2 linked regions of the Granulosicoccus antarcticus IMCC3135 genome follow. The protein of the gene in region 2 interacts with the protein of the main gene of each other region in a pairwise test. Links are inferred from orthologs where the notes say so. Each region holds a gene or a part of one and is shown on either strand. Other genes may lie near its edges. The genes, in order: IMCC3135_RS31900 and glnL.

The links.
Region 1: the proteins of glnL (region 2) and IMCC3135_RS31900 interact in binary tests that used the Escherichia coli proteins (3 or more experiments, as listed by UniProt). The link is inferred for Granulosicoccus antarcticus IMCC3135 from one-to-one orthologs.

The regions. Positions count from the first base shown.
Region 1 is NZ_CP018632.1:7,337,623-7,352,899, forward strand. Bases 6,035-8,969 are described here. They hold IMCC3135_RS31900 (P-II family nitrogen regulator), read right to left. Parts: upstream 7,704-8,969; coding sequence 7,365-7,703; downstream 6,035-7,364. Other genes in these bases: IMCC3135_RS31895 (LysR family transcriptional regulator), read left to right, coding at 6,332-7,246; IMCC3135_RS31905 (EAL domain-containing protein), read right to left, coding at 7,771-8,969. Outside these bases: IMCC3135_RS31865 (glycosyltransferase family 2 protein), read left to right, coding at 3-857; IMCC3135_RS31870 (DUF6164 family protein), read left to right, coding at 906-1,280; IMCC3135_RS31880 (family 16 glycosylhydrolase), read left to right, coding at 1,688-3,151; IMCC3135_RS31885 (hypothetical protein), read left to right, coding at 3,505-5,124; IMCC3135_RS31890 (HNH endonuclease), read right to left, coding at 5,228-5,782; more of IMCC3135_RS31905, read right to left, coding at 8,970-9,021; IMCC3135_RS31910 (DUF349 domain-containing protein), read right to left, coding at 9,080-11,983; IMCC3135_RS31915 (AAA family ATPase), read left to right, coding at 12,405-13,253; IMCC3135_RS31920 (DUF58 domain-containing protein), read left to right, coding at 13,332-14,300; IMCC3135_RS31925 (transglutaminase TgpA family protein), read left to right, coding at 14,297-15,277. UniProt on the Escherichia coli protein: P-II indirectly controls the transcription of the glutamine synthetase gene (glnA). P-II prevents NR-II-catalyzed conversion of NR-I to NR-I-phosphate, the transcriptional activator of GlnA. When P-II is uridylylated to P-II-UMP, these events are reversed.
Region 2 is NZ_CP018632.1:1,107,178-1,122,321, forward strand. The notes cover bases 6,485-9,286. They hold glnL (nitrogen regulation protein NR(II)), read right to left. Parts: upstream 8,522-9,286; coding sequence 7,448-8,521; downstream 6,485-7,447. Other genes in these bases: glnG (nitrogen regulation protein NR(I)), read right to left, coding at 6,485-7,451; IMCC3135_RS04730 (hypothetical protein), read right to left, coding at 8,696-9,271. Also shown: IMCC3135_RS04690 (type II secretion system protein), read left to right, coding at 1-145; IMCC3135_RS04695 (carboxylate-amine ligase), read left to right, coding at 272-1,447; IMCC3135_RS04700 (alpha/beta hydrolase), read left to right, coding at 1,473-2,615; IMCC3135_RS04705 (ATP-grasp domain-containing protein), read left to right, coding at 2,641-3,897; IMCC3135_RS04710 (esterase family protein), read left to right, coding at 3,910-4,641; IMCC3135_RS04715 (ATP-grasp domain-containing protein), read left to right, coding at 4,732-5,952; more of glnG, read right to left, coding at 6,030-6,484; IMCC3135_RS04735 (lysine-2,3-aminomutase-like protein), read right to left, coding at 9,365-10,426; IMCC3135_RS04740 (nucleoside deaminase), read left to right, coding at 10,555-11,160; IMCC3135_RS04745 (hypothetical protein), read right to left, coding at 11,275-12,723; carbon storage regulator CsrA, read left to right, coding at 12,882-13,091; IMCC3135_RS04755 (PRC-barrel domain-containing protein), read left to right, coding at 13,385-14,236; IMCC3135_RS04760 (DUF6394 family protein), read left to right, coding at 14,453-14,836; IMCC3135_RS04765 (potassium channel family protein), read left to right, coding at 14,847-15,144.

The sequences.
Region 1 (15,277 bases), 6.2 Mb from region 2 along the record:
CCATGGGTTCAACTGCCTCCTACACCGTATCCGTCATCATTCCTGCATATGACCGCCTGGAACGGCTACCAACGGCAATCGATTCTGTACAGTCTCAGAGCTACGCGGCCCATGAACTGATCGTTGTGGATGACGGCTCCACGGATGGCACGGCAGACTGGTTAGCCGAACATCACCCGGAAATCACCTTGATACGCCAGAATAATCACGGCGTCTCTCATGCCCGCAACCGTGCCATCGAACACGCCAGCGGCAACTGGATCGCACTGCTCGACTCTGATGATCGCTGGTATGAAAACAAACTCGCCGAACAGGTAAACGCCCTGCAGCAGGCCCCGCAGATGCGCCTCTGTCACTGTGATGAACATTGGCTGCGCAATGGCAAGCGTGTCAATCCGCGCCACAAGCACCGTAAATACGGTGGTGACATATTCACCCATTGCCTGCCACTGTGCTGTATCTCACCCTCCGCAGTATTGATCCATCGGACACTGCTGGATGAGGTCGGTCTGTTCGACGAATCTCTGCCTGCCTGTGAAGACTATGATCTGTGGCTACGCATCTGTTCTAGAGAAGAGGTCCTGTACCTCGACCAGGCGCTTCTGGAGAAAACCGGCGGCCACGAAGATCAACTCTCTCAACGATACCCCGCCATGGACCAGTTCCGCCTCCAGGCGCTTGCCAAACTTCTGCGCAGTCACACCCTGACGGTTTCCCAGACACAGCAGGCAAGCGAGCTGTTCATCGAGAAGCTGGTCATCTTCTGTAATGGTGCAAGGAAACGCCACCGTCACGATGCTGTCGACACTCTACAAAGTGAATACCGGGACTTGATCGATCCAACCCTTATACTTTAGCGACCCCCTTGGAGCGAACCAGCGCTCCGGCTACCAGATTCTGACACCATGTCCGCACTTGTTTTTCGTTTACGTAATGTTCCTCAGGATGAAGCCGCCGATGTGCGTGCGCTGCTCGATGAGCATGAGATTGAATGGTACGAGACAACCGCTGGCAACTGGGGTGTGGCCATGCCGGGCATCTGGGCCAGCCATGAAGAAGACCTGCCAAAGGCTCGCAATCTGATCAACGACTATCAGAGCAAACGGGGCGAAAATCAACGTCAGCAATACGCAGAGAACCTGCGTAGCGGAGACACTCCGACGCTGCTGCAGCGTATCCGCACCCAGCCATTGCAGATGGGCGGAATCATCGTTTTCTGTCTCTTTATTCTGTACATCATGATCAACCCGTTTCTGCAACTGATCGGGCACGCGTCCTGAACGATATTTTCAAGCCCCTGATAGCCTCTGCAACAAGTCCCTTTCGGGTCTGTAATGGAACTACTTGAGGGCAACGCCTGTGCATTTGCACATGTTCAATCAAGCGCAGAAGATCAACGATTTAACCCCAGCCACAAGTCGTTTTCAGCCGTATATGCGATTCGACAAACCGGTCTGAAACAAGTCGGAAATCCAGGGCTGGCTAAAAATTCAGTTTCATTTCAGGTTCAATAACTAATCTGACCCCCGTCTTGACCGACTCGTGCATGAAGTTGCATGCATCAGCAGTCGAGAATTTTACGGGCCCGTCGGGACGTCTTGACGAGAAACGATTCTGAAGATGACTGCTCGGCACCTGTTTGTGTGGGCGCGGTTGTTCCTATCAATCTGACACCACAAGAGCGCACATGCGAATTACGTTGACAGCTTTGCTCCTTCTTGGTCTGGGCAGCGCGAATGTGCATGCCGACAACCAACGACCATCCACGGTCACCAATGTTCAGGCCAGCACTGTGTCTTCCAGTGCCATCCGAATCAACTGGAGCCAACCCTGGGATGATGTCGGTGTAGACGGCTACAACATCTACCGCAACGGCTCTTACTACAAGACGGTATTCAATACTACGAACTATATTGATGAGGGCGTTAGCGCGAACTCCAGCTACGAATACTCTCTTGTTGCTTTCGACCGTGCCAGAAACTATTCCTCTCAGTCTTCAAGTTCGGCCGCCAGCACCGGTGGCTCAAGTAGCAGCTCAGACAGTAGCTTCTCAGCCCAACCTGCAGCTCAGGCACGCGATGGCAGCCCTGGTGCGCCTTCCGGATTACGTGCACAGGGTGAAGGCTCGGACAAGATTCATCTGTATTGGACAGCACCTTCTGGCACTGTGACTGGCTACAACATTTACCGCGACGGTGGCTATTACTCCACCATCAAGGGCCGCACCGATTACACCGCCTCTTCCTTGAGCTCAGGCCGCGACTATCGCTGGCAGGTGGTCGCTTTCAACGGTAGTCAATACTCCACCAAATCCAGTGAAGTCGTGGCCCGCACGGACAGCTCTTCCTCTAGCAATGCCGTAGCCGTAGTGGCCGCAGCAGCCCCACCGCCACAACAGACTAGTGTCTCAGGCCATGTCCCGAGCGGCTACCACCAGGTCTTCAACGAAGAGTTTCAGTCGAGCAGCCTGAACGGCTCAAAATGGCAAAGCCGCTATCGCTGGGGGCCACACTGGACTATCAACAACGAACAACAGTTCTATGTTGACAACATCAATGATCCCAACTTCGGTCATTCTCCTTTCGAATTTGATGGTGAGAACATGACCATCACGGCAACACGCACGCCGGATCATTTGCGCAGCAAGGCGAACAACAAGGATTACCTCTCTGGCACTCTGACTACCTATGGCAAATTCAAGATGCGCTATGGCTACGTGGAAATGCGTGCACGCATGCCCAAGGGTAAAGGCCTGTGGCCTGCCTTCTGGTTACTGCACAATCAGGAAAATGACAAGCGACCTGAGATCGATGTTGTGGAAATGCTGGGCGACACCAGCAACAAGGTTTACCAGACCTACCACTATTTTGAAAACTGGAATTTGCGCTCAACACCCAGCTATGAATATTGGGGTTCCGACTTTTCACAGGATTTCCATACTTTTGGCATGAAGTGGGAGCCAGGGCGTATCACCTGGTATGTTGATGGCAACGCCACCAACTCACACTCCAGCGGCAACGTCGCTTCAGAAGAGATGTACCTGCTGGTCAACCTGGCGGTCGGCGGCTCCTGGCCTGGCAACCCTGACGGCAGCACCTCTTTTCCTGCACGATTCACGATCGACTATATTCGAGCTTATAGCCCTGACTGAACTGTAGCTGCAAGTTAGGGGTCGTGAAATAATTAACTATACTTTTCGGTTGGTCCTGCGCCTGCCCGGCAAGGCGTGAGGAGGGCGAATAGCGGGCTATTCAACCGACAAACAACGCAGAAGGGCAGGATGCAGGGGCGACTGAAAAGTATAGTTTATTGTTTCACGATCCCTTAGCTTATGATTTACCAAGCGGCCTACGGGCCGCTTTTCAGTTGCCTTCAGAAAACCAACGCCACTTTGTCCAAACACTGCTCAAAGCTCGACTAAAGGCTTGTATTAGACAGGTTTGTGACTTCCATTCGGCTCTTGAGGTACGGTGACGTTACACTGCAAAGAAAAAGACTTTCAACATGCCGTTGCTGCCTTTGCCACTTTCGCACAAACTGCCGGTTTTATCGGTCAACGGTGCACCTGCCCTGCCGGCTCGTCGCACGCCAGACAGAGCCCTGCGCGCTGCTCTGGGACTCTGTGCGCTGCTGCTTCTGACAAGCTGTCAAGCGACCCGCCCTCCTGCTGCCAATGATGCTCGCGTACCAGCGCAGAACACAGCGGCTACATTCGATTCAGAATCTGTTGACCCGAGCTCCATCGATTCGAGAGTCACACAGCAAGGTGCTACTGAGCGAGCCAGAATAACGGGCTTCCCGTTAGCGCATGACAACCTCAAGTCAGTGCCGAAAATTGTCATTGACGACCGTCCATGGCTCGAAAGCATTCATCCACTCTATATCCATGCCCGATCACTGGTTGAGCAGGAACTGAACGCCGATCTGCGAGACATCCGACTACTGCTGGTCGCCGACACCCCGATCAATTCGGAAGTCAATCATGAGACCCGTCGTTTGGTGAACGAGCAGTTTGGCACTTCCGAATTCGCCGACCAATTTCTCGGCCGTGTCATGAAAACCCAATCTGGCACCTACGCAGCTCTGTTCACATCGCGCTTGAAAGCCGTCATGGTCAGTCGCAGCATGCTGGCAAATTATGAACAGTCATTGCCCGCGAACCCGGAAATCCGTACCGCCGCCCTGCTGACCCTGTTGATCCATGAGCTGGTGCACGCAGCTGATGATCAGCGATATCATATACATGAAAATCGGGCGCTCAATTTTCGCGCCTCTTTCGCACAATCGGCAACCTTTGAAGGGCATGCTCAATGGGTGACTCGCCGCATTTGTGCATACAGTCATTGCAGCATCGGTCTGGACGCTCTCGACAACTTCATGTTCAGCCCTGCCGAACAAAGCAACCACCTGACACAACCGGTCGAGGCGATCAGCCGCAATGTGCTCGAATACTCCTATGTTGAAGGTGAACGTTTCATCGCATCTCTGGCTAAACGCCCTGGTGGCTCAAAACTCATCGATGACTTGCTGAGCAGCCCACCCTTTGACCCGATCCAGATCCTGTCGCCTGACAACTATCCTGACCTTAAGCGCGAGCATCTCAACCAGCGGCTGATTCGAGCCAGCCTGGACATTGATCACCCCTGGGTGCGTGACCAGTGGATTGGCGTTGAGACCTCACCACTCAAGGGCGTTAACCTACGCGCTGATCCCGCACGACGACAGGCTGCCGTAGACGGGTTCACACGTCTCATTGAAAGCATGGTTGCCATGCAACTATATAACCGTGCCAGTCCTGATGCAGGTCCTGTCGAGGTGACGCTATTGCAAGCGGAGTCCGCCACGACTGCCAGTCTGTTCGCCCGAACATTGCATCAAAATACGCTGACTGCCGATACTTACACCGATGAGGAACCCTTGCGCATAGATACAGGTGCAGGCAATTCACAATCGGGAATGAGCATGCATATGTACCGTACATCTCAGGATAACGACACTTCATTTCGCACCGCCATCGGAGTTTCTGGCATCTATGTCGTGCAGATAGCAGGGGTCAGCCCCAATTCCGTACTGCTCGACGATTACGCCATTCGAGTCCTGCTCAACCTGCAATTACCCCTGTAGCAGCCATGATTTCTGCAGGAGCCCTTGGCTGGCTGTCAGCCTGATTCAGGAGCCTGCGCGACAGAAAACTTATCGCCTGCGAGAATTTCTACCGCGCAGGCCCCTAGGCGAACACACTGCCATTGGGTGAAAAACGCGCTTTCAAAAATTCCATCTGATCTGCCAGCACATCACGATTGGACAGATAGAAGAACTCATATCGATTGGGGGCGAACGGAACCGCAAGCAATTGCATATTTGCCAGCTCAGGCGTCCGATCACTCTTGCGATTATTACAACGCCGGCAGGCTGTAACACAGTTGGTCCACCGATCCTGGCCGCCTTTGGAAGTGGGGATGACATGATCCCTCGAAAGCTCCTTGACCGGGAATTCAAGACCGCAATACATACACATTTGCTGGTCGCGCGCAAACAGCAGACCGTTGCTCAGAGCCGGGGTAAAGGCATGATTATCCACCTTTCCATCGCAAGCAATAATGCTGGGCAAATCAAGACTTGATCGCCTACCTGTCTTGCTATATCCCCCCTTGACCGTATAAATCGTGTCCCCGATACTCCAGATAACCAGATCCTTGACGAGCAAGGTGGTTGTCTCCTGCCAACTGAGCCAGGCAATGGGAGTACCGGCCTTGTTCAGGCGCAGTACTTTGCTGTTCATGTCGCGTTCTATAGTGGTTGTCCATTCCTCCGTTCATCTTTGTATAACACAATCGTTGTGAACTGGCGATGACCATATTTCGATCAAATAGAGAAAATTCACCCTTCAATACAGCTGAACAGGCCTACTGGAACGAGCTCTGAGTAACTCTGGACTGGCTCTGGAGGCTCTGTCGCAAATCCTGAAACGAGCTCTGGGACAGATCGAGTCCCTGAATCAATCGTACTGAGAACGCCACGGGCGTTGAGAGTCGTTACACAGATCCGAACAAACCTGCTTGCAATCAGAGATAACCGATCAAACATTAGGTTACTTGAGACTATTCAAATGACAATGACTTGACATCAATGCGCCGATAATTCCGATTCAGAGGTGATTCACTTCCAAACGTCGATAAATATCATGCTTTTCCCACACGTTTAGTCGTTCTTCGCTCATCTCTTGTGCCTGTGTCTAGTATGCTAGGGCATTGGTTTCAGGTATCTGCTTGACCTTCATGCTGCATTCCTGATAAAAACAAGCAACTGTGAATTGTAAGCACAAATAAGTATGGATAAATACACTGAAATGTTGGTGTTCTCGAAAGCTGCCGATATGGGTAGCTTTTCTGCTGCGGCACGAGAACTTGACCTGACTCCTTCTGCGGTCAGCAAACTGATCACTCGGCTTGAAGATCGTCTGGGCGCACGACTATTCCAGCGAACAACCCGCAAATTGAGCATGACGGCTGAGGGACACGCCTTCAATGATCGTTGCGGCGCGATTCTGGACGAAATCAAACAAGCAGAAGATGCCGTCATGGCACTGCATGACAAAGTCAGCGGTACTTTGCGCATCACTACCGTTTCCGCATTTGCACGACTGCAGATGATCAAGATGATGCCAGAATTCATGGCCACTTATCCAGATCTGCGAGTCGAGCTGGAACTCACTGAACGTGAAGTCGATCTGGTTGGTGAAGGTGTGGACGTTGCACTGGTACTCAGTGACGGCCTGACCGACGAGTCCCTGGTTGCACGACGTCTCACCGTCAACAAGCGAATCATTTGTGCATCACCAGAATATCTCGCCAAGCATGGTACTCCGCAAACGCCAGAAGACTTGCTCAATCACAATTGCCTGACTCACTCGGCCATTCATCACTTCAATGACTGGGAATTCTCCAGTGCTGAAGGGGTACGTGTTCAGCGAGTCAAAGGGAATTTTCATACCAACAGCGCCTCGGCTCTGCATGAAGCGGTAAAAGCCGGTATCGGTATTGCGCGTCTGGCTTCTTATGTCGTTCAGTCGTCAATAGAAAAAGGTGTTGTCGTACCACTGCTGCAAGAGCATACCGTTGATAATTCAACGATTCAGCTGGTCTATCCGCATCGTCGTCATTTGAGCAACAAGGTTCGCGTCTTCACAGACTTCATGGTTGGCAAGTTCACACCCAATCCACCCTGGGAACGTAAGGCCAGCTAAGAGCCCTTGAAACAAGCATCCCGTATTCTTCATACAGGAACAGATTTCCAGCTCAAATCAAGCCCCCGCAGCAACAAGGATGGCAGCAGGGGGCCTTGGTAAAACGTTTAGCCGCTCTCTATAGAGCCTGTTCGCCCTCTTCGCTGGTGCGAATACGAATAACTCGCTCAACGGAATCCACAAAGATCTTGCCGTCGCCGATCTTTCCTGTATTGGCCGCACGGATGATGCCTTCGATACAGGCATCCAGAATACTTTCACTAACGACAACTTCGATTTTCATCTTGGGGATGAAGTCGATGACATATTCTGCGCCACGGTAAAGCTCGGTGTGGCCCTTCTGTCGGCCGAAGCCTTTTACTTCCGTAACGGTGATGCCGGCAACGCCTGCCGCAGCCAGTTCTTCACGAACTGCATCCAGTTTGAATGGTTTGATGATCGCAGTAATTCGTTTCATTCTTGAGGCCTTGGTTTGAACAGAAATTAATCCCACCTGACAGTGTACCTATTACCGGCATAAAGAATCACTGAGGATTCGGAGACGAGCCCTGACTTTTACGGGTCAGAATCGCACGCTCCAGAGTGTGCAACAGACTGACCAGACGATCGATTTGACTATCAAAATCGGCGAGGTGTTGATCCAGTGTACCGGTCGACTTGCCCTGTTCCAACTGTTGCAGGAATTCCAGTCCACTCGCATGAACCAGTCGCAACGGTTGTTCGATTTCCCGGAACGCCTCAAAGCCTGCAAGTCGTTGTCCAATACCGAAGTACCAGACACCCAGACGCGACAGTGCAACATCGGGTTGCATACCCGGATCAGCAACCGATTGCAGCGCCACTCCGCCACCAAAACGACTGCAAAATGCCGCATCAAGTAGAGCTTTGCGAAAACGCAGCAAGTTCAGACTTGCCTGGTGTACCCGACCGATCTGGGAGCCTTCAAAATCATGCTCCGCGCAGACAAACCCCTTGAAATCGTGAAGCGACATCGGTCGCCCGAGAAAATACCCCTGCCCCTCTTCACAACCATGGGCAATCAGAAAATTATAGACCGATTCGGTCTCGATACCTTCCGCCACCGATGTCATGCCTAACTCACGGGCCATGGAAATTGCCGATCGCACGACATCCAGATTCTGGCGTGACGTTGCCATGCGTTTGACCACGCCCTGATCCAGCTTCAATGAATCAAAGGGCAATTGACTCAGTCGATCAATGGAAGAATATCCTGTGCCGAAGTCGTCCATGAGAATCTTGATTCCCATATTCTTGAGGCGCACCAGATCGTCATAAACTCGATCCACATTACCCATCACCGCACTTTCGGTGATTTCAATCTGCAACTCCGGAGCGCTGATGGTGCCGGCCTGCAACAGCGCGTGAATTTGATTACTGATAGTGCGTGATGCCAGATCATCAGGCGCCACGTTTATTGACAACGCCAGCGAGCGACGATTTTCAAGAGCACCGGGCAAGTGGGCAACCGCCCCCGCCTGAGTGGCGGCAGGCGCGGTATCGCGTAGTGTCACAATCGCTGCCACCAACTGATCGAGCAGTTGCAGAGTCAGGTCATGCAGCAGACCACTACTTTCAACCAACGGCAGAAACTCATCGGGCGACAGCACCACATTACTATTGTCGGTCCAACGAACCAGTGCCTCGGCACCCAGTACATCGCCCGTGAGCAGACAGACCTTCGGTTGATAGAAAAGCACCAACTCGTCATTGCGCATGGCCTGCTCAAGCGCCTCACGCGTAACCTGCCTGCTCATGCCTGAGCGAGCTGTGCGATCGTCGCCACCAGACTCACCAGGCTGATCGCCCTCCTCACTACCGTCGGTACGCCTTCAAAAATCTGGACTGCAACGCATCGTGAATGGCATTCGCAACGGGCCCCGTAGACAGCCATTCCCGTTCCAGCTGTTCAAGCACCTGTCGACTGTCATCCAGTCCCGATGACTGCATACCCTGCTGAAGGTTCTGCAGCTGATATTGCATGCGTCGCGCCTTATCCTCAGCAGGCGTTTCAACACCGGCTGCCACTTCCATCTTGATCAGCAGATTCCGACGAAGCGTCTCATTGGTGGAATAGTCTGGTGTTGTCTTGTTATTCAAGTGCGCCAGAGCTGCATCACGCCGCTTGTCCAGCAGAGCTGCAATTTCCGGAGACACACGCGCATCACTGCTATCCCAGGCATGAGTGACATCATCAACCAATGTGTCACCAGCAGCATCCGGCTGCTCAACAGCACGTTCCAACTGCTCGCACAACGCCAGCAGGCGCAAGCGCTCTTCAACCTCAGCTTGCGCACGTCGACGAGACGCGTTGTCCTGAACCCGTGAACAGGCGTCCAGTGCCTGACGAAAATCGCGCAGCAGAAATTTCTTGTCGCGTTCCGGAAACTCAGCCAGCGCCTGGAATTCCAGAGTCAGCCCCTGTACCTCGGCTTCATCCAGCGAGTCACCCTTGGCCAGCTGCTTGAGGCGCTTGATGATGTCCTTGGCACGGAAAACATGCTCAAGTCCAGCGCGCTGCTTCTCTCGTTCGACCTGATGCTGATGCTTGAAGATAGTACCCAGATGGCCATTGAAGACTTCCCAAAGGGCCTGGTCTTCCTTGCGGCGCATGATGCCGATCAACTTCCAGGCACTGAGCAGACTCTTGGCCTGATTGGCAGTGTGCTGTGTTATTTCACCTTCTGCCAGCGCAGCTACTTTCTCGACCAGCTCCTGCTTTTCCTTGACGTTCTGGTCGTACTGCTCCGCCAGTGATTTTTCAAACGGCTTCAGTGCAGCAGAAAATCGAGCTTCCAGCGCCTTGTCAGGCTTTCTATCAGGAACTCGGTTACGCGACCAGTCACGCTTGGCATTGTTAACCTGGCGTACGATAGCTTTCCAGTCTGGCTCGGCATCGGGTTCTGCGGCTGCAAGCTCAGCTTGTGTTGCCTCCAGCCCTTCGCACAGCAATGCCTTGGCATCAAGCTTCTCTTGTCGTTCCTGCTGCCGACTGTCGAACCACTCTTTGCAGGGCTCGTAGGCAGAATCGCCAGCCGTCTTGAAACGCGTCCACAAATCGTTGGAGGCACGACTGACCCCCATGCCTTTCCAGGCACTTTGCAGCTCACGAACTTCTTTGGCCAATGCTTCAGGGGAAAGCTCTTTGGTAATCAGTGCTTCCATGGATTCGCACAACGCTTCCAGCTTGGGCCGTGCCGCAAAATCCTGCCAGTCAGCCATTTCAGCCAGTTGCTGTTCGGCACGAGCAAGCTTGTCGTCCAGACTGACACGCTCTTCAGCTTCCATCACGCCCAGCTTTTTCTGGAGTCGGCGCATCATGCTATTCGCCGGACCCCACTTGCCTTCCTTGATGATTCCGGACAGTGCTGCAAACTGCCGATGCGTAGCCTTGATTCGGTCACTGGATTCCTGTCGAGCCTTGGCCATGCGATCATTCAGCACATCCAGATGCGCCTGCAACTCACTGACGTAGGCGTGATCGGACAAATCGATGCCTGGTAGTAACTTCGTGATGTCCAGCAACGCCGATACGCGTTTGATCCGGCTTTGCAGTGCACCGGGACGAGCCTTGTTCACCTCATAAGGCGGATCGAACAGAACCGCAACCGACTGACCATGAGCCAATACGCTCTTGACATGGGTCGAGGCGGACAGCTTTTCATCAGCAGCCACCATCGTCTGTGCACTTTCCAGAACGGCTGGAAGCTCGGCGATGGTTGCTGGAGCCAGCACGCTCTGAACTGGAGGCAGGGCTGGGTCTTCAACCTTGGGAATTTCAACGACAACCTCGGCAACAACTTCTTCCGCCGGTACCGCTACATCGTCCTTGTCGGCAGCCTTGTCCGTATCACCACTGGCATGAGCAGTTTCATCAGTTGCCGCCGGAGCGGCAGCAGGCGCCTCATCGGCAGCGACTGGCGCTTCCTGTGCCTTGGTGTAATCAGCCAAGCGTTGCTCGGCGGCGGTCATGGCTGTCGCAAAAGCAGACTCGTATGAGCTACGTTCACCAGCATCCAGACTCGCCCAGCGTTCACGTGCAGCCTGCAATCGACCACCATCCTGAGGTGTCCAGACACCCTCATTGAGGCTCTCGACCTGTTTGAGCGTAGTAGTGACCGCGTGGCGTCTGGCAATCAGAGCCGCCTCTTCGGCAGCCGCTGTATCCAGCTTCTGCTGAAGCTGTTTGGCAACCAGCTTGTCCCGCGAACGAACAGCAGTCAGTGCTGCGCGCATGGAATCGTGCTGCGACAGGCGCATGGCAGCAGCCAGACGAGCATCATGGAGACGTGATTGCTGCACGACTGTCACCAGCGTGGCTTCATCGTCTATTGCCTGAAGCGCCATTTCTCGCTGTTCGCTGACGGTACTGTGCGCCGCAATTGGCAGAGCGAGCCGTGCTCCGTGACTGGCGAGCAGGCCGCGCACCGCATCATCAGTGACCGTGCCGCTGCTGAATCTTTCGATTAGCCTGGATTCTGCTGCAGAGCTGATGGCACCGGCATCGTCGCCGTTGGCATCAAGTAGCTCTCGAAGCGTGTCCAAGTCGTTCAACTTGCCGATTGCTGCGACACGCACGGCCAGATCAACGTCATTCTTGGCCAATTCCGTCAGCGTTTTTTGCGCCTCCGGAGTCTCTGCATTCACATCGTTGATGAACCCCAGCCGTACTTGAGGGTCTTTATGCTGGTGAGTAGCTGATTTCAGGAAATTTTTCACACTGGATATACGCAAAAAACGAACAAAGCCGGTTGGCAAGCACCAGTATACCAATTGCCTCACCCAATCCAGCATCTGGTATGTCCTGTCGGCAATACATATTGATATTTATACCTCTGACGGGCATTTTTATTCGAATTCGCGCAGTTGACCACTCCAATAACGAGATTATTTGTCCCAATCGAGGACTTTTCTCAAGAATTACATCTCAACAACACAAACTGTACGACAGGATTGCCCCCCTGAAACACAGGCTTGGCGCACATCGGCCGATATGCACCATTCACAGACTGCATCAAGCAATATGAACCAGACAGCCACTGCCAACTCGATCGGACAGATCAGAGCCGACGTCACCTCGCTGGATCGACCCGTCAAAGCCGAACTGGACGAAGTGCTGGCTCAGCTGGAACGTATCCTGATGGGCAAACGGGAACAGACCACGCTGGCTCTGGCCTGCCTTCTGGCTCGTGGTCACCTGCTGATCGAAGATGTGCCTGGTGTTGGCAAGACGACCCTGGCGCAGGCACTGGGCGCCTCACTGGGGCTGGACTGGACGCGAGTTCAATTCACCAGTGATTTACTGCCCGCCGATGTGGTCGGTGTCTCCGTCTTCAACAGTCATGAGCAACGGTTCGACTTCAAACCCGGCCCGGTTTTCACAGCCATCCTGTTGGCAGACGAGATCAACCGGGCACCACCAAAGGCTCAGAGTGCTCTACTGGAAGCCATGGAAGAGCGTCAGGTGACCGTTGATGGTGTTACATATGCCCTGGATGAGGATTTTTTTGTCATCGCCACCCAGAACCCGACAGATCAGCTCGGTGCATTCCCGTTACCAGAGTCACAACTGGACCGTTTTCTGGTGGGCATGCAAATCGGTTACCCCGATGCAGCCACCGAACGGGCGTTGCTGGAGCATGGTGACAAACGCGCAGAAATTGCTACTTTGCGCACCTTGCTCGATAAACAGCAGTTGCACGCCTGGCGCGAACAGTGTGATGCAATTCACATTGGTGCTCCGGTATTCGATTATATCCAGGCCCTGCTGCTGGCGACTCGCAACACCGGCACGGGTCTCAGTCCCAGAGCAGGCCTGAGCCTGGTGCGACTGTGTCGCGCTTACGCCTTCACCCAGAAACGACAACATGTACTGCCGGACGATGTGCGTCATGTCTTTCCGGCACTGGCAGGGCATCGGTTAACCGGCCATGTCGGTAGCGGCCAACAGCGAGCTCGCGAATTATTGCAACAGGTTGTCATGCCCTGACCGAGTGCTCGAGAAAATGGCAACCACCGCTGCGACTGAGACACACCCTGAACATGCGCCCATGAACCCGGAGCGCTCGTGAACCTGTCTGGCAACGCCATCCGTCAACGGATCTTTCGCACCCGTGCCGAAGACAAGCTGCCCCACGGCATCACCCACCAACGGATCTACATTGTTCCGACCCGGCGAGGCCTGGCTTTTCTGATGGCCTTGCTGATCATGCTGCTGGCTTCGGTCAACTATTCACTATCACTGGGATACGCCCTGAGCTTTCTGTTGACCGGCCTGTTTGCGGCAACCTTGCTGCACACTTATCGCAATGTGGCAGGACTGCAAGTACTGCACGCCAGCGGCGATACCTGCTTTGCTGGTCAGCTGCTGGACTTCAACATTCAACTAGGCAATCCAGGTACACAAGTTCGCCACGGAATCTGTATTCACACCCGCAGCATTCGTGGCAACGGCAAACGTCTGGAGGCCGAACAGGACAGCACCTTCACAGTACAGCTGCCGACTCACGAACGCGGCATGCTCGAGCTGGGCAGATTGACAGTACAGAGTGACTGGCCGCTGGGCTTGTGGACGTGCTGGAGCTACCTGCATGTACCGTTACGAGGCCTGGTTTTCCCACGGCCCGAGAGTGATCCCCCTCCCGTACCAGCCAGTGGCGAAGGCGTAGCGGGCAACCAGCAGAAAACATCCCAACAGGGCGATGTGTCCGGGCTTCGCGCCTATGTTCCAGGAGACTCCATTGGCAGCATTGCCTGGAAAAGTGCCGCTCGCGGACAGGGTCTTCAAGTACGTACTTTCGATACGCAAACAGCGCCCGCACAGGCCCTGCTCAACTTACAGCAAACCGGCATTCACTCGCTGGAGGAGCAACTATCGCGTCTGTGCGCCTGGGTGCTGGCGGCTGAACAACAACAGGTCGACTATGCCTTGCAACTTCCCGGCGAACAGCTGGCCGCAGGACAAGGCTCTGACCAGCGTAAACAGGCCTTGACAGCCCTGGCCTTACACGGTCAACCGAGCATTCCAGCAGCATGAACCTGACACTGCATCGATTTGGTCGCTGGCTCCCCGAGCTGGGACAAACGCCACAGCGCAGCATGGATGGCAGAACTCTCTACGCCCTGGCTGTATTGCTGGTGTTGGTGCAATTGCCTCACCTGCTACATTTGCCCGTCTGGGTCAGTCTCTACGGCATAGCACTGGTAGCTCTGCGCTTGACCTTGCTACGTTCCCCGGACAAACGCTGGCTGAAAATTCTTTGCTCGCCAGTCAGCGTAACCTTGTTGGCAGCTGTCAGCACCTTGCTGATCAAGCTTGACTACGGCTACTTTATCGGTCGAGATCCCTGCGTTGCCTTCCTCTTCATTCTTGTCGCCGCCAAATTTGCAGAAGTCCGACGCCCGGGTGATGCCACTCTATTATTATGTCTGGCCGCATTTCTGCTCCTGACTCAGTATTTCTATTCTCAAACCATACTGGCCGCCCTGGTAACCTTGCCAGCAGTTCTGGCACTAGCCCATTGCCTGGCCATACTCAGAGACCCTGCCAACCCCGCACCGGCCGCCGAACAATGGAAGCTGGTAAGCACCCTGCTACTACAAGGTATACCCCTCGCCGCAGTGCTTTTTCTGATATTTCCGCGCCTGCCCGGCCCTCTCTGGTCCTTACCAGAGGATTCGATGGCACGCACCGGCCTATCGGACTCCATGTCCCCGGGCGATATCGGTCAGCTATCCCAATCCGACGCTGTCGCTTTTCGAGTCGAGTTTGACGACCATATACCGATTCCTTCCGAACGTTACTGGCGTGGCCCGGTGCTGAACGAATTTGATGGCCGTGAATGGACTGCCGGACCATTGAGATCAGAGGCCAGCCCTCTGTATCAGGGCGAAGCCGAACACGTCGTCAATTACATCGTGACCCTGCAACCGCACCGTCAACGCTGGATGTTCGCGCTGGACGCCGCCATCTCACTACCGCTACCTGCGCATGCCGATAGCGCATCTGCGGCT
Region 2 (15,144 bases):
GCAGCTCGATGCCAGGCTTGACGATGGCAATCCACAAACCGGACGCTTTCGCGTGCATCGGACCTTTGCGGCAGCCTGCACACGTAATGGCCAATGGGATCTGGCATCGGCGAACGTAAATTGTGCGGCAGTGTTGCGCGATTAGATAAAACGAATCTTCAGTATTTGACGTTCCTGATTAATGCTGTAGCATCGGAGGTGTTAAGCAGTATCATCATCAATAGTGCGGCGTTGTATTTTGACCCATGCACTTGACTGGAGGCGTCCCGCTGTGGCAGACACTGTAACGATTGGTATTGAAGAAGAATATCTGCTGGTGAATCCGCAATCGCGTGAATTGGCGAAGCACCAGGCGGCAGGTTTCATGGATCGCTGCAAGGCTCTGCTGGGCGATCGGGTCATGCACGAGATGTTACAGAGCCAGATAGAAATAGGCACTGGCGTGTGTAGCAACATGGCGCAGGCACGTTCTGAACTGGTGGAATTACGTCAAGGTGTGGCCTCTGTTGCCCGCGACTTCGATCTTTGCATCATTGCCGCATCCACCCATCCCTGGTCGCTGTGGAGTGAGCAGGAACCGGTCGACATGGAACGCTATCGCATCATGGGTGTCGAGCAGGCCAGTATTGCCAGACGCATGGCCATTTGCGGCATGCACGTGCACGCGGGCATTCCCGATAAGGACCTGCGCATTGATCTGATGAATCAGGTCAGCTACTTCATGCCGCATTTACTGGCTTTGAGTGGGTCTTCGCCCTTTTGGGAAGGTATTGATACTGGTCTCAAATCCATGCGACCGACCATTGCCGGGCATTTACCGCGTTCAGGTTTGCCGGAAAAATTTGACAACTGGAACGACTGGCTCGAAATGATCGATGACATGACCGCCTGCGGCATGATCAACGACCCTTCACGCATCTGGTGGGATTTGCGCCCCAGCGTGCGTCATCCGACACTCGAGATACGCATCTGTGATGTGTGTACCTGGGTTGAGGACGCCGTATCGGTGGCTGCAATCTATCAATCACTCTTGACCTTTCTGACGCACCTCAAGTCCAGTAATCAGCGATGGCGTCAGTACCGACGCATTCTGATACTTGAAAACAAGTGGCGTGCCCAGCGCTATGGTGTGGATGCAATGCTGGGTGACTTCGGCAAACGCGAGGCTGTCGCTTTCCCTGAGTTGATCGATGAATTGGTAGAGCTGCTGCGACCCCATGCCGAAACCCTTGATTGCGTCAAAGAGGTGGAGCACGCTCGCGAGATCGCTCGGCGTGGTGCCAGTTCGGATCAGCAATTGCGCGTCTATAATGAGATGCTTGCCAAGGGCTCCTCGGACAGAGAGGCTCAGGTGGCAGTTGTCGACTGGCTGATTGCCGAATCCGTCCCGCCTGTCGATACTCACCGGCCTGTTGCACAAAAAGAGCGACAGGCTGAAATCAGTTAACCAACTTCAATAGAATCCATCGCCTGTGTCCAACTCCTTGTTGCCTGACGGCGAACCCCACCCGGCTGTGAGTGAGCTGCTGGCCCAGCCGCTCACACCGGAACGCCTGCAGCAGTTCACCGTCACGCAAACTTTTCCGTTGGCGGCCCCGGGCTGTGCAACGTTTGTCTGGGTGGGCGATGCCAGTCAGGTGACTCTGTTGCGCTGGATTCATGGCGGCGTCGATCGGGCAGCATTCGAACAGGTCCCGAATACACCATTGTGGTTACTGAACCTGCCGGTCAAGGATGGTGGAAGGTTTGAATACAAGCTGGGAGTCGAGCGCGATGGCAATGAGGAGTGGTTGATCGATCCGCTGAATCAGGCCCGCGCAGGTGACCCTTTTGGTGAGAACTCGGTCTGTCGTACCTACGGTTATTCACAGCCTGAATGGAGCAAGCCTCAAGGCGCAGAGGCCGGTACGATCATACCGTTTCCGGTTGAGAGTACGGTCTTCGAACAAACCCGTAACGAGCAGATTTATCTGCCGGCCCAGCATGATCCTGACACCGCCTATCGCTTGCTGGTCATACACGATGGTGCTGATTTCATTACCTATGCAGATCTTGCCACCTCACTGGACAATCTGATTGCCTCGGGTACCATCCCTCCTGTCATTGTGGCTCTGGTGCAGACACACGACAGGCTGTCCGAGTATGCACGTGGCCATCGCCATGCCCGATATCTGGTCTACGATCTGTTGCCACAACTTGAAAGTAGTTTCCGCTTATCCGAGCGCAGTGAGGATCGTGTGCTGCTCGGTGCCAGTCTCGGTGCAGTTGTTTCTCTGGCGACGATATTTCGTTATCCGGGTGTGTTCGGCGGGGCAGTCTTGCAGTCCGGCTCATTTATTCTTGATGAAAAGAAACTCGAGGGACGTCAACATCCGGTGTTCGAGCGAGTGGCACGTCTGGTCAGAGCGGTCAGACGTTCACCTGGCAAGCCAGAATTGCGAGCCTTTGTATCCACGGGCGAGCTGGAAGGACTGGCTTCTGAAAACGAGGCGCTTGCAAAACTCTTGCAAGAAATCGGCGTAAGTGTTTTATTTAAAAGTGCCTGGGATGGACATCACTGGCACAACTGGCGCGACCAGTTACGAGATGGATTGGTGTGGGTGCTAAAGCACTGACTTACTGACAACACAGGGAGTTGAGATGACAGAACGTACTGTAAAAATCGGATTGTCACTGGGTGCCGATATTTGTTGGCCCATCTGTTATGAGACTCTGTTGAATGATCTGAAGCTGGATATTCGTCATGGTGGTGAGCGGCTGAGCTTCGCCTCGGAACGGGTGACCATCGAACCGTTCAATCTGCAGCAGCCGGTATCCTACGATGTGGTTGTCGATCGTCTGACACACTGGTATTCCACCAGCCGGGAATGGATCAAGAAGGGCATCCTGTTGGATGATCTCTACGTATACAACAATCCCTGGTCGCTTCAGTCAAACGAAAAACATACCTCATACGCAGCCATGATGCGTCTGGGCATGCCAGTACCAGAAACCTGGATGATGCCACCCAAGGCTTACGAAGAGTCAGAGGATCTGCAGGAAACCCTGAGAAAATACGCTCGCATGTTTTCAATGGAAGACATCGGCAACGAACTGGGCTATCCGTTTTTCATGAAGCCCTATCACGGCGGTGGCTGGAAGGGCGTCTCCAAGATAGACAATCTTGATGAGTTCAATCGCGCTTATGATGAAAGCGGTAAGGAGGTCATGAATCTGCAGTCCGCGGTTCTGCCACATGACTGGTTTGTTCGCTGTGTCGGCCTGGGGCCGCAGATGCGAAAAGTCAACTATGACCCATCGGCTGCACTACACGATCGCTATCGTGCGGATATCAATTTTCTGGACGCTGACGATTCTTCTGTACTGGAAGACATGACAGTGACCATCAACAGTTTTTTTGGCTGGGATTTCAACTCCTGTGAAGCCCTGCGTCGCGATGGTATCTGGCACCCGATAGATTTTGCCAATGCCTGCCCGGATAGTCAGGTGACATCCTTGCATTATCACTTTCCCTGGCTGATCAAGGCCAACCTGAGATGGTCTGTTTTTTGTGCAGCAACGGGTCGTTCGATGCGCAAGAATCTTGACTGGGATCCCTACTTTGCCATTGCCGATAAGGATATATCGCAACGAGAGAAGCTTTCCGCTTACGCCAAATTATCCCATGAACGATTCGAAACGGAGCGGTTCCGCGAGTTCTGTCAGACCCATCTGTCCCACCTGGATGAGTTGGCCTATGACTTTTTCGCCTCCGATGTCATGAAGGATGCCATTCACCAGAAAGTCTCAGCGCTGTTCCCGAGTCATGAAATAGAGGAGTTCACTGAGCTGTTCTGGCAGCGTATCCAGGATTGGCGTGCGGCGGAAGGCAGTCAGGGTGATCCCGATGGTTTCTAGGATTTCAGGCTCATGAAAAAAGTCACTCGTTGGTATTCATCCCGTCTCGAAGAGGAAATAACGCTTGCTCGCTGGGGACACTGGGGGCAGCCGGTCGTGCTGTTTCCCACTGCTGGGGGGGATGCGGAAGAGGTGGAGCGCATGCATCTCATCGAAGCCGTTCAGCCGTTGATCGATGCGGGGCGCATCAAGGTGTACTCCTTCGATAGCGTGGCGGGGCGTGCTCTGGCAGAACAGGCAGGCTCGGTTGAGCACCGCTGCTGGCTACTCAAGCAGACAGGCGAGTATCTGGTGCATGAAGTGGTGCCGGCCATCGCCGAAGATTGTGGAGGAAACTGGCAGGAGCTGATCACCGCCGGTGCCTCTATTGGTGCCTTCAACGCGGTCGCCATGTTGTGCCGTTATCCCGCTATCTTTCGTGCAGCGATTGGCATGAGTGGCACCTACGACCTTGAAAAACTGATGGGATTCAAGGGCAATGCAGACTACTACCTGTCAACGCCACTGCAGTTTCTGCCCAACCTTGAGCCCGGGGATATGCTCGAGACCTTGCGCACGCGTCTGGTCTTGCTGCCGTTCGGTCAGGGGCTGTGGGAGAGTGCGGATGAGTCCTGGCAGATGGCCAATACTCTGGGTGCCTGTGGCATACCTAATCGTGCCGATGCGTGGAGCCATGAGCATCATCATGACTGGGCGACATGGCGTGAGATGTTGCCTCTCTATCTGGATGAGCTAGTGGATTGATTTACCTTGGCAGTAATACCTGAATTCAAAAGCAGGGCTTGTACCCAGCCCTGCTTCAACCGGATTGTCCGAACTGGAAGACGTATACACATGAACGTGATATTCATCGAACCTGGCTTTCCCGCTAATCAGCGACAGTTTGTGCGTGCACTGGCACAGATGGGTGCCCATGTCATTGGCATTGGCGAACGGCCCTATGAGTGGATGGACGAGGAGACGCGCTCCTGGTTGGGCTCTTATCAACAGATAGAATCCGTTACCGATGAAGCCGCTCTGGAGTGGGCGGTACGACAGGCGCAGGAAGTCCAGTGGGTGGACCGCCTGGAAGCGGTCGTCGAGGCGCATGTTCTGCCAGCAGCCCATGTGCGCGAACGTTGCGGTATTCCGGGCACCTCGGCGCGCACCGCCTATTTGTGTCGCGACAAAGTCGCCATGAAAGATGTGCTGCGTGAGGCGGGTATCGCCATGGCGGCATCCGCGGGTTTGAACAGCATCCGTGAAGCTATCGAATTTGCCGGTGCTGTTGGTTACCCGATCATCATCAAGCCCAGAGATGCGGCGGGTGCCGCAGGGACTTATCGAGCCAATGATGAAGAGGAATTGCTGCATATAGCGCAGCTGTGCGGACTGGCTGACGGCGCCGCTGTGGCTGTCGAGGAGTTTGTTGAAGGGCATGAAGGTTTCTATGACACGCTGACCGTGAACGGCGAGGTCGGCCACGAGTTCATCAGCCATTACTACCCCAACGTGCTGGAAGCCATGCGGGCACGCTGGATATCGCCACAGATCATTTCCACCAATCGGATTGATGATCCGGGTTACGAAGAGATCAAAGCCATGGGCAGGCGCGTCATTGAGGCCCTTGGACTGCAGACCTCTGCAACCCATATGGAGTGGTTCTACGGGCCGAAGGGCCTGCGCTTCTCGGAAATAGGTTGCCGTCCCCCCGGTGTGGGTCAATGGGAAAGCTATTGCTCGGGTAATGAATTTGATCTGTACCGGGAGTGGGCCATTGCGGTCTGTCACTCGCGTACCGACCAGCAGGCGTCACGACGCTACAGTTGCGGCATCATTGCACTACGACCCGATCGCGACGGCAACATCTTCAGCTATGAGGGGGTTGAAGATATCTTCAAACAATATGGCGAAAATATCGTCGAACAGTATTTTCCTGAGCCTGGCACGCCGACTCAAAGTGTTGAGGCCGGATATATGGCCAATGCCTGGTTACGGGTGCGGCATGAAGACTACGACCAGCTACGCCATATCCTCAATGATATTGGCGAGCGGGTCCAGGTTCGTGCTGGCTGATACAGACAGCCCCATGTTTAAAGTGCTCGATTTGGCTGGTTAATCCGTAGTCGGTTCACCAGCCAGAATTCGGCAGATTAATCGATTTCCAGTTCCTTGATCTTGCGGGTCAGTGTGTTGCGACCCCAGCCAATCAGACGTGCAGCTTCCTGGCGACGATCCTGTGTCTTGTTCAGTGCACATTGAATGAGGATACGCTCGACAGCTGGCTGCGCGATGCCCAGCAGGTCGCTGTGGCCGTCATGCAGTTGTCGATTGGCCCACTGACGCAGGCCGCTTTCCCAATCCACATCACGCTGCGAGGGTGAGTCCTGCACCTGGGCTGGCATATCTTCGGCTGTCAGCTCGGTGGTGCTGGCCATGACTGTCAGCCAGTGAGCGGTATTCTGTAGCTGGCGAACATTACCCGGCCAGCTCAATGAGCTGACATAGGCTTCGAAGGCTGGTGTCATGACTTTCGCCTCTTCCCCCAACTCTTCTGCCGCCTTGGCCAGAAAATGCTTGAGCAGACGCGGAATATCTTCGCGACGATCGCGCAGCGGTGGTGCCTCGATGCGGATAACGTTCAGGCGATGGAACAAATCTTCGCGAAAGCGCTTGTCCTCGACGAGCTGCTCCAGATCCTGATGAGTGGCAGCAATGATTCTGACATCCACGGTAATGGGTGTATGGCCACCGACACGATAGAACTGACCGTCGGCCAGTACTCGCAGCAGTCGGGTTTGCAATGTGGCTGGCATGTCGCCGATCTCATCGAGGAAGAGGGTGCCACCGTCCGATTGTTCGAAACGACCGATGCGTGTGCTCTGAGCTCCGGTAAAAGCGCCTTTCTCATGACCGAACAATTCTGATTCCATCAGATCGTGCGGAATGGCTGCCATGTTCAATGCCACAAAGGGCTGTTCGGAACGAGGGCTGTGGCGGTGCAAAGCGTGTGCAATCAGCTCCTTGCCGGTGCCGCTCTCACCATTGATCAATACGGTTATCTTGGAGCGCGACAGGCGCCCGATCGCCTTGAAGACATCCTGCATGGCAGGTGCATCACCGATCAGCTCCGGTGGCTCATCGGGTTTTTGAACGACTTTGACCTTGGCGGCAGCACCGCTGATCTGGTTGCGGTGTTCTTTCTGGGAGTTGCAGGCACGGCGCACCTGCTCAATGACGTTGTCCACATCAAAGGGCTTGGGTATGTATTCGAAAGCGCCGCGTTCGAAGGCTGCAACCGTACTGTCCAGATCCGAAAATGCGGTCATGATCAGTACCGGTAATTCCGGGTGTGTGCGTTTCATCTGGTCCAGCAGGGACAGACCGTCCGAACCTGGCATGCGGATGTCACTGATGACTGCATCAGGGGCTAGTGCATTACCGCGCATGGCATCCAATGCCTCGTCAGCAGACTCGAAGACATTAACCTGCATGCCAGCCTGCTTAAGGGTTTTTTCCAGTACCCAGCGGATCGATTGGTCATCATCTATGACCCAGACGTATTCGTCGCTCATGCGATCTCCATTGGAATTAGAACAGTGAAAATGGTGTTGCCCGGTTCGCTGGTGCATTCGATCAGGCCGCCGAGCTGGTTCATCGTCGATTGCGCGATGGATAAACCGAGTCCGGTGCCGTGGTCGGTGCCAGTAACCATGGGGAAGAAAATTTGATCAATGAGTGCTTCTGGCACGCCGTGGCCATTGTCGATAATCTGGATGCAGGCAACCAGTGCGTGGCGCGTGCCTCCGATCGTGAAATTACTGATGATGCGTGAACGAAAGACGATCTTGCCGGCGGCATCAATGGCCTGCAGAGCGTTGCCTGCAATATTCAGAATGACTTGCACCAGGCGGTCTCGATCGGTCAGACATTCAGGAATGCTTGGGTCGTAGTCGAAGCGCACCTGGACGCCTTCCGGGGCGCCTGCAATGACAATCTTGCGTACGTGTTCGAGTACCTCATGCAGATTAACGACATCGCGGCGGGGGCGAGTCGTGGGTCCTAGCATGCGATCTATCAGGCCTTGCAGCCGATCTGCCTCACGAATGATGATTTTCGTGTATTCGCTGAGTTCGGGATCGGGTAATTGTCGATCCAGAAGCTGGGCTGCACCACGTAGTCCACCCAGCGGGTTCTTGATTTCGTGAGCCAGGCCGCGCAGCAGAGAACGCGCGTGCTCCTGTTGTGCTTTCATCGCCTCGTCTCGAGCGATGCGCAACGGACGATCAACCGTATTGATTTCAATAATGAGTCCGACCCGCTTCTCATTGAGGCGATACGGGGACAAGGACAGATCAACCACTTGCGGATCGCGCCCATGCGGTTCAACCGAAACCTGTCGGTCAGTAAAAGGCTGGCCGCTGAGCAAGGCATCACGGATGCGTGCAAACAGGGAGTCCGGGATGGTTAGTGCGCGAGTCAGTCGCTGGTTGGTTACGCGTCGCGCACTCACACCCAGCAGTTGCTCTGCGGAACTATTCAGATAGCGAATTCGCATTGCATCGTCTATCGCTATCACAGCACTGGCCAGCGAGTCGAGCAGGTTGATTTCGGTTGCCGTTGAGGGCACAGGATAAATGGTCACGTCTACAATCTGCAATTTACGCACCCCTTGGGAGCGGTTAGAATTGCGTGACCAGATAAATTTTAAGTCAATTTATTCAACAACTTAAAAGGTGGTGGCTTTCATCAAGCAATAATGATCCGCACCATTTCAGTGCTGTTGCATTCAGTATTGCACTAAATTGGTGCTATTTGGTTAATTCACACCACCTGCAACATGCTGCTTGACGAAAATTTCGACAAGTTCAGATTCGGCAATGATCGAGCCGCTCTCATCAACCAGCTGTACCTGAATTTGATGCGCTCCTCGAATCGGGGCATCAATAGGCATGCGATGGCGATTGCCAGTCACCACCAATATCCCGTCAACCCGGATATTTGCCGTGATTCCTGTTGGTAGTGATTTTGCCGGTGAGGTATTGAACTGTACCCAGATCGGATCCTTGGGATCATTGAAGGTTTGCTGGTGCGTCGGCTGATCAATAACCACGTTTTCGATAATCGCTGACGGTTGTACTCCAGATGTCGGCGCGCCAGCCGTGGTCGGTTTTGTTGCCACCGCATCCATCACGTTCAGCGGGGGTGGCTTGATGATGGTGGCATCGGCTGCCGGCTGATCAGTAAAGATCGTAGAGCCATCCTCGGCGATGCTCTTGTAGATCGGACTTTCTTCAGCAAAGCTCAGGCCCGTGAACACTGCCAGCAGGCTCAGCGAAAGGAGTGATACTGCCCTTGCCAAGGGCGCTGTGTGTCTGCGAGTCGTTGTTTTCATGTGCGGAAGTGTGCATTTTCCACACCATCTGCAACGCTTGAGCTCTGGGCAAGTGTTTGCTCTCAGAGGGCGTCTTGCACCCCGATGAATGGTTCATTGACCCTGATCAAGGGCGGGGCATTCGTCCATATAGGCATGGTTTTTTCCTGAGACATCGTTCACGGTATAGCGATTCTCGCCACAGCTGCTCAGATATTGAGGGCCGATGGGGACCTTGCCCGCGCCCCCGGGTAAATCGAGCATGTAGTTGGGTTGGCAGAGTCCGGATAGCGGTCCACGCAGTTCGCGCATCAGGTTCTGGCCCTGTTCGATCGAGGTTCTGAAATGACTGGTGCCCCTGGCAAGATCGCCATGGTGCAGGTAATAAGGCTTGACCCGATTCACCAGCAGTTTTCTGAAGAGCCGGGTCAGAACATCAACATTGTCATTCACGTTTCTGAGCAACACCGATTGGCTCAGCAGGGGGATGCCGGCATCGGCCAGCAGGGCCAGTTTTTCACACACCTGTGGGGTCAGCTCATCAGGGTGATTGATGTGCAGAATCAGATAGGTTGCCGGGTGCAGCTTGAGTGCCTTGAGAAGGTCGTCATTGATCTTGTCAGGCGCCACGGAGGGCACCCGCGTATGAAACCGGATGATACCGATATGCTCCATATCGCTTATCTGGCGAATGATGTCTGCGAGCCTGCGCGGCGACAGGGTCAGTGGGTCCCCGCCACTGAAGATCACTTCCCACAGTTTCTTGTCGGATCTGATGTAATCCAGAGCATTGTCAATCTGCGGCGGCGTCAGACCTGCATTGCCTGAGCCGACATTTTCACGTCTGAAGCAATACCTGCAATAGACCGCGCATGTCTGAACCACGTTCAGCAGCACTCTGTCCTCATACCGATGAATGATGCCGGGTACGGGGGAGTGGGCCTGATCGCCGATTGGGTCGCTTGATTCTCCAGGGGTTTCCAGAAGCTCGGCGACTGAGGGCACGAACTGGTTGAAAACACCTGGGTTGTCGGCGTTGGCAATGGTATCCATGACCTGTGGCGTTATGCCGACCGAGAACTTCTTGATGACCTGGCTGATCTGATCGCTTTGTTCATGTGCTATGACGTTGTGAGCCAGCAAGCCTTTTACGTCACGTACTGATTGTTTTGACACTACCCTTTGAATTCAGTTATCAACTAGCGGTGGAGTCTAACAACTGAGCGGTGTTATTGAGATTTTGAATGTCGTGTATTGGGTGTTATGTCATTATCGACATCGACTATCCGATAAGGCAAACAAGCATGAATTTACCCGTACCTGATGCAGACTTCATTGAGCGCCTGCTCGCCGTTATTGAGGATGACATCCTGCCAATGACTACGGTTGGTGTGGCCAGTGGTAACAAGGTGTTTGGTGCCGCGCTACTGCACAAGGACAGTCATGAGCTGTTGCTGGCAGAAACCAATTACGAGATCGGCAGCCCTCTGCATCACGGCGAAATGCACGCGCTGAAGAAATTCTACGAGCTACCCGAAGCAACCCGACCTTCCACCGACTCGCTGATTTTTCTGACAACCCACGAACCCTGCAGTTTGTGTCTGTCAGCTATTACCTGGTGCGGTTTTGACAACTTCTACTATCTGTTCAGTCATGAGGATTCCCGGGACGCCTTTGCCATTCCGCACGATCTGAAAATTCTCAAAGAAGTGTTCAATGTTGAGCCAGGAGCTTATCAACGCAAGAATGCTTTCTGGGATAGCTTTGCCATTCGTGAATTGATTGATTCCACTGAGGAGCCCGCTCGCGCATCCTTGCTGGCACGAGTCGAGCGAATAGTCCAGCAGTATGCAGATCTGTCTACCGACTATCAGTCGAGTAAACACGACAACCACATACCGCTCAGCTAGGAGCCTGAAGCAGCTCCTGAGTGGAGCTGCCGCTGCCGTAGTAGGATTGCCCACGGGACAGTTTTAATGAAGACAGCCCCGTTGGAGCAACCAACTTGTCCCGCGGGTGTGCAGTTACAGGCCGCAATCTGCAGCCACGAATGGCAAGACACTGTCGATGCTGTCGTCAGCCATGAAACAATCGCCCACACCGATACTGATGGAGTCGGTGATTGGCGCACCGTCGTTGTCATCCACAACAGACATGAGTAGTGGACCGCCCAGCAAGACTTGCGAGATTCCATTGTCTTGCACGGTTAAAGCCGTGCCTGTAGGGGCCTCTGCTGATAGTGAGTTGACAGAGCCTGCCGAGAGGAGAAAATCAAGGTTGTCGTTCAGTGTAATGGTGCCGGTATTTCCCTCGATAGAGAAGCCAAAGGTTCCCATCACTAGCTTTATCAGTTCCTCTGAATCGACAGTCAGGGTCAATGGACCATTACCGATTCCGACATTACTGACAAGCAGGCTATCACCGTCATTGCTGACATCCATGCGGGCCGTCAGTCCTGCAAAGGCCAGTACTGAGGTGCTCAACCCATCTGCGTCATCGTCGGAAGAGAATGCAGCGTTCAATGCACCAATGTCGAATTCTATGCTGGCGCTAGTGGTTGCGGTATCTGAAGAGACGCTGAGCAATGTTGAGGGTTGCAGTGAGATGTTGGTGCCATCATTACCAATGATACTCAGCGCTTCTGTAACACTGATAGAGAACGTGCCGGATTCAGCATTCACGGCGTCGTTGTTTACCGTGGCTGAAAAACGCAGAGCACCTTGCATGCTTGGCATCGAGCCACTTCCACCATCAAGCTGTTCGACATGATTCAACAATGTCTCCACAGCCGGCAGTTTTATTTCGTAATTGGTGCTTACAGGCGAGTAGCCGATAAGCAGGAGTTCTTGCTGAGCAAAGTTAACGGTGATCAGACCACTATCTTCAGTCGCTGCATCTACCTCGACCAGTAGGTTGCTGACCAGCGATTGGCAATCGGCCAGATCATTTGCTGTCGAGGACTCATCCAGTAGTTCTTCTTCACAAAAAGAGGCATCGTCAGGATCAATTGTGATGTGATTACCTGTTCGATCCACTTCAGCTAGCGGCTTGTCGAGTCCAAGCAAGGATTCGATAAAGCTGGCGATGTCATCTTCCACATTGGTGTTCAAGACCTCATCGGTGGAGATAGATTCTTCATCAGGTTTGGAGGACATCAGTGATACCAGTGACTCCAGAGGAGAGGTATCCAGCAAGAGCCCCACTGAGGATGAAGAGTCTCCGACACGTTGCATCCCTGTTACGTTCTTGCCCAGACTGACGCTGGTGCCTGTTGCGGCCTTGCGCAACAACTGAGATGTTTCAATATCGTCGGCAGGTGTACCACTACCACCCTCAACGACCAGAGGGCTGTTGCCGCCAGAAGCATTGTCGCCACTACCGCCTCCACAGCTCGCCAGAAAAAGCGTCGAGACGCAGATAGCAGCGGTGGAGAGATTACATTGACGCAATACTGCAGGGATTCGGGATTTCATGATTTTGTCCTTAAAAAGATGAGTAGCCAACGGGCACGTTATACACCGGAATAGCTTTGAAAGCCATTTACGGTTGAAACAGACAAATGAAAAGCTGTATATTTCAGCCATTGCCGCCCATAGACGGGCAACCCATTGTCAGTGAAAGGAGTCAAATCATGCTTGTTCTATCTCGCCATATCGATGAATCCATCCAGATTGGTGATCAGATTACCGTCACCGTCGTTGATATCAAGGGCAAGCAAGCCCGGATCGGTATCAGCGCTCCTGATGATGTGGAAGTGCATCGGGAGGAGGTCTATGAGCGTATACAGGCCGATCTGGACATATCCGAGGAAGGCGAATCTGACACTCCTTCAGAGTCATAATCAGCTTTCACTCCCTGTCTGTCTATTGTCGATTCTGCCGCTGCTCAGGGTGAAAGCTCACTCGCCCTCAGAATGAGGTGGGAAAATGAGTCTCGGGAGTAAAGTAACAGTGTCGCTCAAGAAGAATTATTTCAATCCGGTTGCGAGAGACAAGTGAAGAGGTACCGTTATTTCCACAGCAGGAGATAACTGTTCAAGTGTCTTGATCAGACGATTAATCAGTGTTTGATCTGCAAGTCAGGCTCGACACAGGCAAGTTCCTGCATGTTCATTCCACAATGATGGAGAGGAATATGAAAGCTACAAAAACACTCGCAGCCGCATTTGTAATCATCAGCATGGGTAGTGCTGTGGCGGGCTCACACGAAGAGCCGGGCGGCTTGTTTCGACAGTCCATGATGGCTGATGATTTGATGGCGTCCAGACTGATTGGCATGCGTGTACATGCTGGCGAGACGGACGTTTCAGCAGATGCTTCAGTGAGCGACAATTCTGAACTGGAGGACGTCGGTGAAATCAACGATCTGATCGTGAAACGTGATGGCACGGTAGAGGCGGTGCTGGTTGATATTGGCGGTTTTCTGGGCATGGGTGAGCGGCAGGTTGCCATTGGCATGTCATCGCTGGAATTCCGCGACGATCAGGAAACAGATGAGGTTGGAGACTTTCTTCTGGTCATTCCTGCCTCGCAGGAAATGCTGGAGTCCGCACCCGAGTATGACGTGAGCAGTATGGATGCAATATCAGTGGCGAATAACGATCTACAGCCACCCGCTGAGGTCATGCAGTCAGTTGATGTGGTGCCAATGGATAGTTCGCCACGTGCAACGGGCGTAACCGAGGCCATTACGATGGGAGAATATGTGCCGATTCCCATTGAGCTTGTAACGGGTGAACAGTTGACCGGAGCGCGCGTTTATACCGGATCGGATGACGATATTGGAGAGGTCTCAGGGCTGCTTCTGGATGGAGATACGGTCAGTCGGGTTGTTATCGATGTAGGCGGGTTTCTCGGCATCGGCGAAAAGCCGGTGGCACTGGACATGGCAGACCTTGAAGTCATGCAATATCCGAATGAGGGAGAAGTGCGGGTCAGAGTGCAGATGGACAAGGAGCAGCTGGAGGCCTTGCCAGAGTACGAGTAAGAGTTGCCATGCGTAGTTTGACGGTTGCTCGAACCAGGCACAGCTTGTCTGGGTGATCGAGTTTGAACGCCAGTAGTAGAGCCATGAGAATAGCGGGCAGGGATGCCTGCTTTTATGGCACTGGGATCGTTTGCTGAGCGCGTGTACAATCGAATTTTGAGTCTGGGCACTTGCGCGCAGCGTAGCTGGCTTGACCTTGGTCCGTGAGGCACTGCTATGAATCTCGAACGGGTAGTTTTCGGTTTTTTCACGATCCTGGCCCTGACTTTCAATCTGATCTTTGTCATGGGTGAGATTGATAATCCGAGCCATCATGATGTCTGGGTGCTGACCATCGCCATCCTTGTCAATCTGATCGCGACGGGACTGAAGCTGGGTGATCGTTCGCAGATTGGAGCATTGTTGCTGGCCGCCAGTCTGGTGGCTGACTTGTTGCTGATAACAGCGCGCATCTTCTGGATTGTCGCCGAGAGCGATTCAGCAACCGGGCCCACTGCTCAGGCAACGGTGAACATCGTATCGCTGGCGGCCGGCGCACTGGCTGCGAATGTCGTCTCAGCAGTCATTCTGGTCGGCGACGCGTTAATGTCGCGGCGCTAGGCGAACTATCGTGACAACGACCTCGGATCTTGATCGGGTCACCATGGTAGTGCTGCGCCACTTGCGCAAGCCCGTATTCGCACTGATTATCGTCTACGCCATCGGTATCACCGGTATGGCACTGATTCCGGGTACCGGAGCAGATGGTGAGCCGGAGAGCATGAGTCTTTTTCACGCCTTCTATTTTTTCACCTACACAGCGACAACGACCGGGTTTGGCGAGATTCCGCACGTTTTTAACGATGTGCAACGATTATGGGCAATTTTCTGTTTGTATATAGGTGCGATCGCCTGGTTGTACGCAATCG